DNA from 3 places in the Priestia sp. 179-F W1.4 NHS genome. Region 3 is predicted to be linked to each of the others. Evidence: riboswitches for the same ligand, from Rfam matches in the RefSeq annotation. Region 3 holds a riboswitch; each other region holds the start of a gene.
What was found. A riboswitch is a leader RNA that binds a small molecule or an ion and turns the genes downstream of it on or off. The one in region 3 is predicted to bind S-adenosylmethionine.

Region 1: it holds a riboswitch for S-adenosylmethionine, as region 3 does, so the genes downstream of both, ACH0CI_RS12855 (bifunctional homocysteine S-methyltransferase/methylenetetrahydrofolate reductase) here and ACH0CI_RS20405 (phosphoadenylyl-sulfate reductase) in region 3, are expected to answer to the same signal.
Region 2: it holds a riboswitch for S-adenosylmethionine, as region 3 does, so the genes downstream of both, ACH0CI_RS17250 (Na+/H+ antiporter NhaC family protein) here and ACH0CI_RS20405 (phosphoadenylyl-sulfate reductase) in region 3, are expected to answer to the same signal.

The regions. Positions count from the first base shown of each region.
Region 1 covers NZ_JBIQFF010000002.1:458,088-460,356, reverse strand. Annotated here, with positions in the region: gene ACH0CI_RS12855 (bifunctional homocysteine S-methyltransferase/methylenetetrahydrofolate reductase) at 1-1,124, opposite strand, end outside; SAM riboswitch class I at 1,232-1,342, opposite strand; gene ACH0CI_RS12850 (YkvI family membrane protein) at 1,675-2,269, shown strand, end outside.
Region 2 covers NZ_JBIQFF010000003.1:397,271-399,539, forward strand. Annotated here, with positions in the region: gene ACH0CI_RS17245 (ABC transporter permease) at 1-561, shown strand, start outside; SAM riboswitch class I at 663-769, shown strand; gene ACH0CI_RS17250 (Na+/H+ antiporter NhaC family protein) at 855-2,165, shown strand; gene ACH0CI_RS17255 (hypothetical protein) at 2,205-2,269, opposite strand, start outside.
Region 3 covers NZ_JBIQFF010000004.1:360,823-363,091, reverse strand. Annotated here, with positions in the region: gene ACH0CI_RS20410 (sulfate permease) at 1-579, opposite strand, end outside; gene ACH0CI_RS20405 (phosphoadenylyl-sulfate reductase) at 599-1,312, opposite strand; SAM riboswitch class I at 1,566-1,668, opposite strand; gene cdaS (sporulation-specific diadenylate cyclase CdaS) at 1,982-2,269, shown strand, end outside.

The DNA of each region.
Region 1 (2,269 bases), on a different contig from region 3:
TCTTGTTGCATCAGTGTTGCCATTGCCAAGTTGCTGATGCGAGGTGAGGCAAGAGAATTATCAGCTAATGTAATAGCATCTACGCCGACTTTATCAAGTGCTTTTGCGCCTTCTAAAAATTTCGTCGGACCAAGCTGTTTAGGCGGATCCAGCTCGACGATAACCGAGCGGCGCTTCTTCACAATTTCGTGCATATGAGGTTTATCCTGCTGCTCACGCTCTTGAACCGTAACGGCAGGTCTCATTTTAACGACTTTGCTTGTAATTGGAGGCAGGTCTTTTAAGGCAGACGACATGGCGCGTACGTGAGCTGGTGTTGTACCGCAGCATCCTCCAATTAAGCGAACCCCTTGTTCGCGGAATAAACGCGCGCTTTCTACAAAGTAGTCTTCATTCGTTTCATATTCCAGCTTGCCTTCCACATACGCCGGAAGGCTGGCATTAGGGTAAGCAGATAAGAAAGCACGATCAGGAAGCGGTACTTCTTCAAGAGACTGAATCATATGGTAAGGACCTAAACGGCAGTTTAGCCCGACAACATCTGCTCCCAAGTCTTCTAATTCTTTTAATGCATCTGCTAAAGGACGGCCATCTTGCAGTACGCCAATATCATGCAGGGAAACGTGGGTAATAATAGGCTTATCCGTTTCTTTTCTTGCCAGTGTAAGAACGGTCTTTAATTCTTCGAAATCATAGTATGTTTCAAATAAAAGGCCATCCACGCCTTCATTTAAAAGCCAAAACATTTGTTCACGAATGCTCCGCTTAACCTCTTCTAAACTAATAGCATTTTTTTGGAAAGAACGAATTCCGCCGAGTGTACCAACCACGTAAGCCTGATCTTTTGCGGCTTGTTTCGCTAATTTTACACCAGCAACATTGATGTCTTTGACTGAATCTTCTAATCCATAACGGGCAAGTTTTTGATAATTAGCAGCGTACGTATTTGTTTGAATAACGTTTGCACCAGCTTCTACATAGGCTCTGTGAATACGAGAAACCTCTTCTGGTTTGGTGATGTTTAGTTCTTCAAAACAGCTGTCAATACCGTGTGAGTAAAGGAGGGTACCAGTGGCACCATCCCCAATTAAAATTTTAGACTTTAAATCTTCAAGTAACCCCATGTCAAAACCTCCTTAAATTGTTCCGCTTCTATTTCACGAGTGATTCGTTTTATGCAATATGCCGATAAAATAGAAAAAGTCTTCTTAAGAAGAAGACTTTTTTCGCCTTCTTATCTTCCAAGCAATAAATTAATTGCTTGCTGGATTTAGCACCATGTCTCTAACGACTGGTTGCTGAGGTTTCAAAGGGCCAGTCCCTCCACCTCTCATGATAAGAATCAATTGTATATAATTGAAACATATTTTTTTAAATAGAAAGAATACTTATTTAATAATTTATCTGATTTTTAGAAATTATACAACAGTAAATTGTGAATTTCCAGCAAATATTGAGGAAAATTTAAAAGCTAAAGGGAAAATATCCGTATATTTTGTTTGAAAACTGCCGTTATGTTAAGGGATAAAGGGTTTTTATGAAAAAAACAAGAAGGAAATAAAAAAACGAAAAAGGAACAGCATCGGGTGAGGCGAGGATTTACATATAAAAGGCTCGTCTTTTTTTAACCGTTTCTACATATAGTGAACTATGAAGGGTAGAAGGGTGATGGGCATGAAAAGGTGGAAACTCACGCTGCAGGTTGCTGCTACGTATGTAGGAACCGTTGTAGGAGCCGGTTTTGCAACAGGCAAGGAAATTGTTCAATTTTTTACACAGTACGGCGAACTTGGAATGGTTGGAATTTTGGTCAGCGGCTTGTTTTTTATTTGGCTAGGTTCGAAAATGATGCTGCTTTCGCACGCAATTGGGGCTTCTTCTTATCAGCAGCTTAATACATATTTATTTGGTGATGTACTTGGAAAAGCGGTAAACGGTGTAATGATCGTCATTTTATTTGGAGTAACTTCAGTCATGCTGGCGAGTACGGGGGCAATAGGAAAAGAACAGTTCGGGCTGTGGCCTCCTGTTGGGATGATTTGTACAATTGTTTTAACTTATATATTTATCGCAAGAGGAATTAACGGTATTTTAATGGTTAATTCTCTTGTTGTGCCGATGATGCTTTCATTTGCTTTTATCATCTTTGTGCCAAATGTCAGCTATTTCTCACTGATTCAAACGAAGCCAGACTTAACGCTCGTCACACAGTGGAAGTGGGCGGTTAGTCCCTTTTTATATATTTCCCTAAATCTAGCTTTGGCTCAGG
Region 2 (2,269 bases), on a different contig from region 3:
GTTGGAGGATCAATGGTTGCAAAAGAGTTTGAAGCGGGTACCATTAAGCTTCTTTTAATTCGCCCTGCTAGACGTTCAACGATTTTAACGTCCAAGTACATAACGCTCGTTTTAATTAGCTTGTATTACTTGCTGAGCTATTTGCTTTTTTCGTTTGTATGGGGAGCATTGTTCTTTGGATTTGCCAGTCTAGAAGGAGATGCGCAGCTGCTTAAAAACATTACGCTTACGTATGACAGCGCGTATATGGAAACGTTTATGATGATGACGTTCGCATTCATGCTGTCGTCTTTATTTAGAAACAGCGCGCTTGCTTCCAGTCTAGCTATTGTCGTAAGTATCGGCGCGAAAGCTGTAACAGGACTGGTATCAGAGCTAGGTTTATGGTGGGGGAAATTTTTATTATTTGCCAACACGAACTTTGTGCAGTATATGGACGGAATGAAGCCGCTGTTTGACGGCATGACGATTCCATTTTCCATTTTCATCTTAGTTGCCCATTTTGTCTTCTTTATGGGCGTAGCTTGGGCAGCGTTTTTAAAACGAGACGTAGCTAATTGATGTGAGAATTTTCGCACTATATATTTTTCTAAAATAGCATTTGACAATTAAATAAAAAGAGATTACAGTAGTGAAAGACTATTTTTAAAACAACTATAAACTTCTTATCAAGAGAGACGGAGGGACTGGCCCTATGATGTCTCGGCAACTGGCTGTACGCAGTGCGGTGCCAAATCCAGCAGACGATGTTTCGTTTGGAAGATGAGAAGGGTAATCTTATGATACAAATAAGAGACCTCTTCTTATCAATAAGAAGAGGTCTTTTTTTATTACGTAAACAAGAGGTGTTAAGAATGGAACAACAAAAAGGAAACGGCTGGGCGCTGTTACCGCTGGGCGTCTTTTTAGTCCTGTTTGTCGGATCAGGAATTATAACGGGAGATTTTTATAAGCTTCCTGTATTAGTAGCCATTATTATTGCAGCCATTGTGGCGCTGGCTATGAATCGTAAAGATTCACTTAATGTAAAAGTGGAGCGTTTTGCTAAAGGAGCAGGGCATCCTGATATCATTATTATGGTACTTATTTTTATTTTAGCAGGTGCTTTTTCAGAAGTCGCTAAAGGCATGGGAGCTGTTGATTCAACGGTAAACTTAGCTCTGTCTGTGCTTCCGCAAAGCTTAGTGGTAGTCGGAATCTTTGTTATTGGCGCATTCATTTCAATTTCGATGGGAACGTCAATGGGAACGATCGCTGCGTTAGGGCCTATCGCTGTAGGAATCAGTGAGCAGGCGCATGTATCCATTACATTGGCAATTGCAGCTGTTGTTGGTGGTGCAATGTTTGGAGATAATTTATCCGTAATCTCTGATACGACCATTGCGGCAGTTCGTACGCAAAAAACAAATATGTCAGATAAATTAAAAGTAAACTTTTTTATTGTCCTTCCTGCAGCGATTGTTACAGTGATTTTATTACTTGTAATGACGCTAGGCAATACGTCATCAGTAGAAATTAAAGATTTTAGCTGGTTTAAAATCTTGCCTTATGTCGGCGTACTCGTTGCTGCCATATTTGGTGCAAACGTATTAAGCATTTTAACCGGAGGAATTGTATTAGCCGGCGTGATTGGATTAGCTGACGGAAGCTACACGCTTTCTTCTCTTGCTAAAACTGTGACAGAAGGTATTGGCGGAATGTCGGAATTAATTATTTTATCTCTTTTAATTGGCGGAATGGTTGAACTCATTCGCTATAACGGCGGTATTCAGTTCTTATTGAACCTATTAACACGACGCATTCAAACAAAAAAAGGCGGAGAATTCAGTATCGCCGGATTAGTAAGTTTAACCAATTTAGCCACGGCTAATAACACGATTTCAATTATTACAGCAGGTCCGTTAGCGAAAGAAATCTCTGATAAGTATTCAATTGATAATCGTAAATCAGCCAGTCTGCTCGACTTGTTTTCATGCAGCGTTCAAGGGCTTATCCCTTACGGTGCACAAATGCTTCTCGCAGCAGGATTTGCTAAAGTTTCACCGGTTGAGATTATTCCATTTACATTCTATCCAATGTTAACAGCGGTTTGCGGGATCATTGCGATTGTAATTGGCTTTCCTCGTTTAAATAAAAAATCAAAATCATCTAAAGAAGCTGCGTAATATCAAACCCTTAAAAAGAACATTCTTTTTAAGGGTTTTTTACTGTTTGAAAAAATCAGTCGGCTTTTTTTCATCTAGCTCCTTCCAAAGTGTCTCATTTTGTT
Region 3 (2,269 bases):
ACCGACAGCATTTGCCACATTGTTCATTCCAGCTGAGAAGGCTTCAAAGAATCCCGTTGCAATAACTAAAATCGTTAAAACTCTTTTCCACTTTCCCTCTGCTTCTTTTTTATGCGCTCTGCGCTTTATCACTTTCCCAATCAAAAAAGCAATAACAAATGAAACTAGTGGAACAATAATCCAAAAAGACATGACAATTAAAAGTTTTTCTACATACAGAGATTGATAAGCTACCCCTACTCCAACAACTGAGCCAACTGTTACTTCACTTGTTGATAAAGGGATACCAATCAAATTCGCGAAAAAGAGTGACAGCGTTGCAGCAGCCAGAATGATAATAACTAATTCTACTGACAGCAGTTTTTCAGGTATGATACCTGAACTGATGGTTTTTACCACCTCACCGCCTCCGGTAACAGCTCCGAGCACAATTCCTACAGCACAGATGAACAGGGCCACTCTTCGCTTTTTAATTGCACCGGAGCCGTATGAAACGCCCATAGCAGCTGCTGCACCGCTTGCCCCAATATTCATTGCAAAAAAAAGCGCAATGATAAAGGCAACATATAAAAGCATCATTTATTCAGCTCTTTCGTATTTAAGATTCGTGTAATCCGCACTCCACTTTTTGTGTACCTGCCCATCTTCCTGAACGTAAATCGTCTACATTATAGGCAGGTGCGGTACAGGGCTCACAGCCGATACTTGGGTAGCCTTGATCATGAAGTTTGTTGTATGGCAAATCATGCTTATACACATAACGCCAAATTTCTTTCCATGACCAATGAATTAACGGACAAACTTTCACCTTCTTGAATTTCTCATCTTTATTAAAATAATTCGTGTTGGCACGAGACTCAGACTGCTCGCGTCTCAAACCAGAAATCCACGCATCATAAGGAGCAAGGGATTCTCTTAGCGGAATGATTTTTCGAATTTGACAGCATAGGTTAGGCTGACTCTTCCAAAGCTCATCTCCATGTTTTTCAGCTTGTTCTGCAAGAGTTAAATCCGGCTTTTTCATATGAATACGTAAATCAGGGAAGCGTTCTTTAATTGCATCAATCACTTCATATGTTTCTTTAAAATGAACCCCTGTATCTAAAAAGACAATTTCAGCATCTTTTTTCACTTTTGAAATTAAATCAATTAACACGATTCCTTCGATCCCAAAGCTTGACGCATAAATAATTGAATCTCCGTAGGTATCATACGCCCACTGCAATGCTGAAAGGGCTCCTTTTGTTTCATCTTTACTGTCGAACTCTGGAAATGTATCGCTCCAGTTTTCGTACGTATATAAGTCTGCCATTTTCTCCACTCCAATTCTCAGTTATCCGCGTTATCCAATAAAAAAAGACGGTTTTACCCACTAGAATTGGATAAAACCGCCTCTAGTGTGTCTAGTCAGCGAAACTATTTAATTCTTACTTTGCTTCGGCGTGTTCAAAGGTTTGTTTTAAGTCGGGGTTTACAGTCATCGTTGTCCCTCCTCAAAATATCTCTTGCGCTATATCAAAATAAAAAGTCTTCCGTATTGAAAGACTGGGTAGGCAATAATTTTCACCTTATCTTTCAAAATGATACACACTTTGCTGGAATTAGCACCTTGCTAAGCAGGTTGCCGGGGTTCAGCGGGCCAGATCCCTCCACCACTCTTGATAAGCATTTTTTAAAAATTTTAGCATATTTAGAATATTTGTCAACATTAAAAATTATATATCCGATAAGAAAACTATACTTTAAATTCACAGAAATATCTATACTTTTATTTAAAACAACATATGTAAATTTAATCCAAATGTGAATATATCAGTTTATAAAGCGCTTTCTTTTTCCCCCGACTTTTTATGTTCTCTTGCTAAATAAAATACAAAATCTCTCTATAAAATTAATAACGGATTTATGAGCTTTACGGATAATTCACCCACATTAGCACACATTACAGATAACACTGACTGACAGATAGGAGCTATATAAGATGGAGAGACAACCCTTTCAATTAGACGATACAATTAAAAATAATGTGCGAACATATTTACAGCAGATTTCAACTGAAGCCTCTAATTTAATTAAACATTTAGACACGAGTGATCATTGTATTTTATGTGATTTTGAGGAGATGAGAAGGTTATTTCAAGATGTTCAAGCTACGGCCGCCTCTTATTACTTGCGTCATTACTTATCGCCTTATACATTTGAATACGCTGCTCTGTCCCTAGCTATTCATAACCTCTCTGAGAAACGTCACGGCGCTTTAATTGTCATT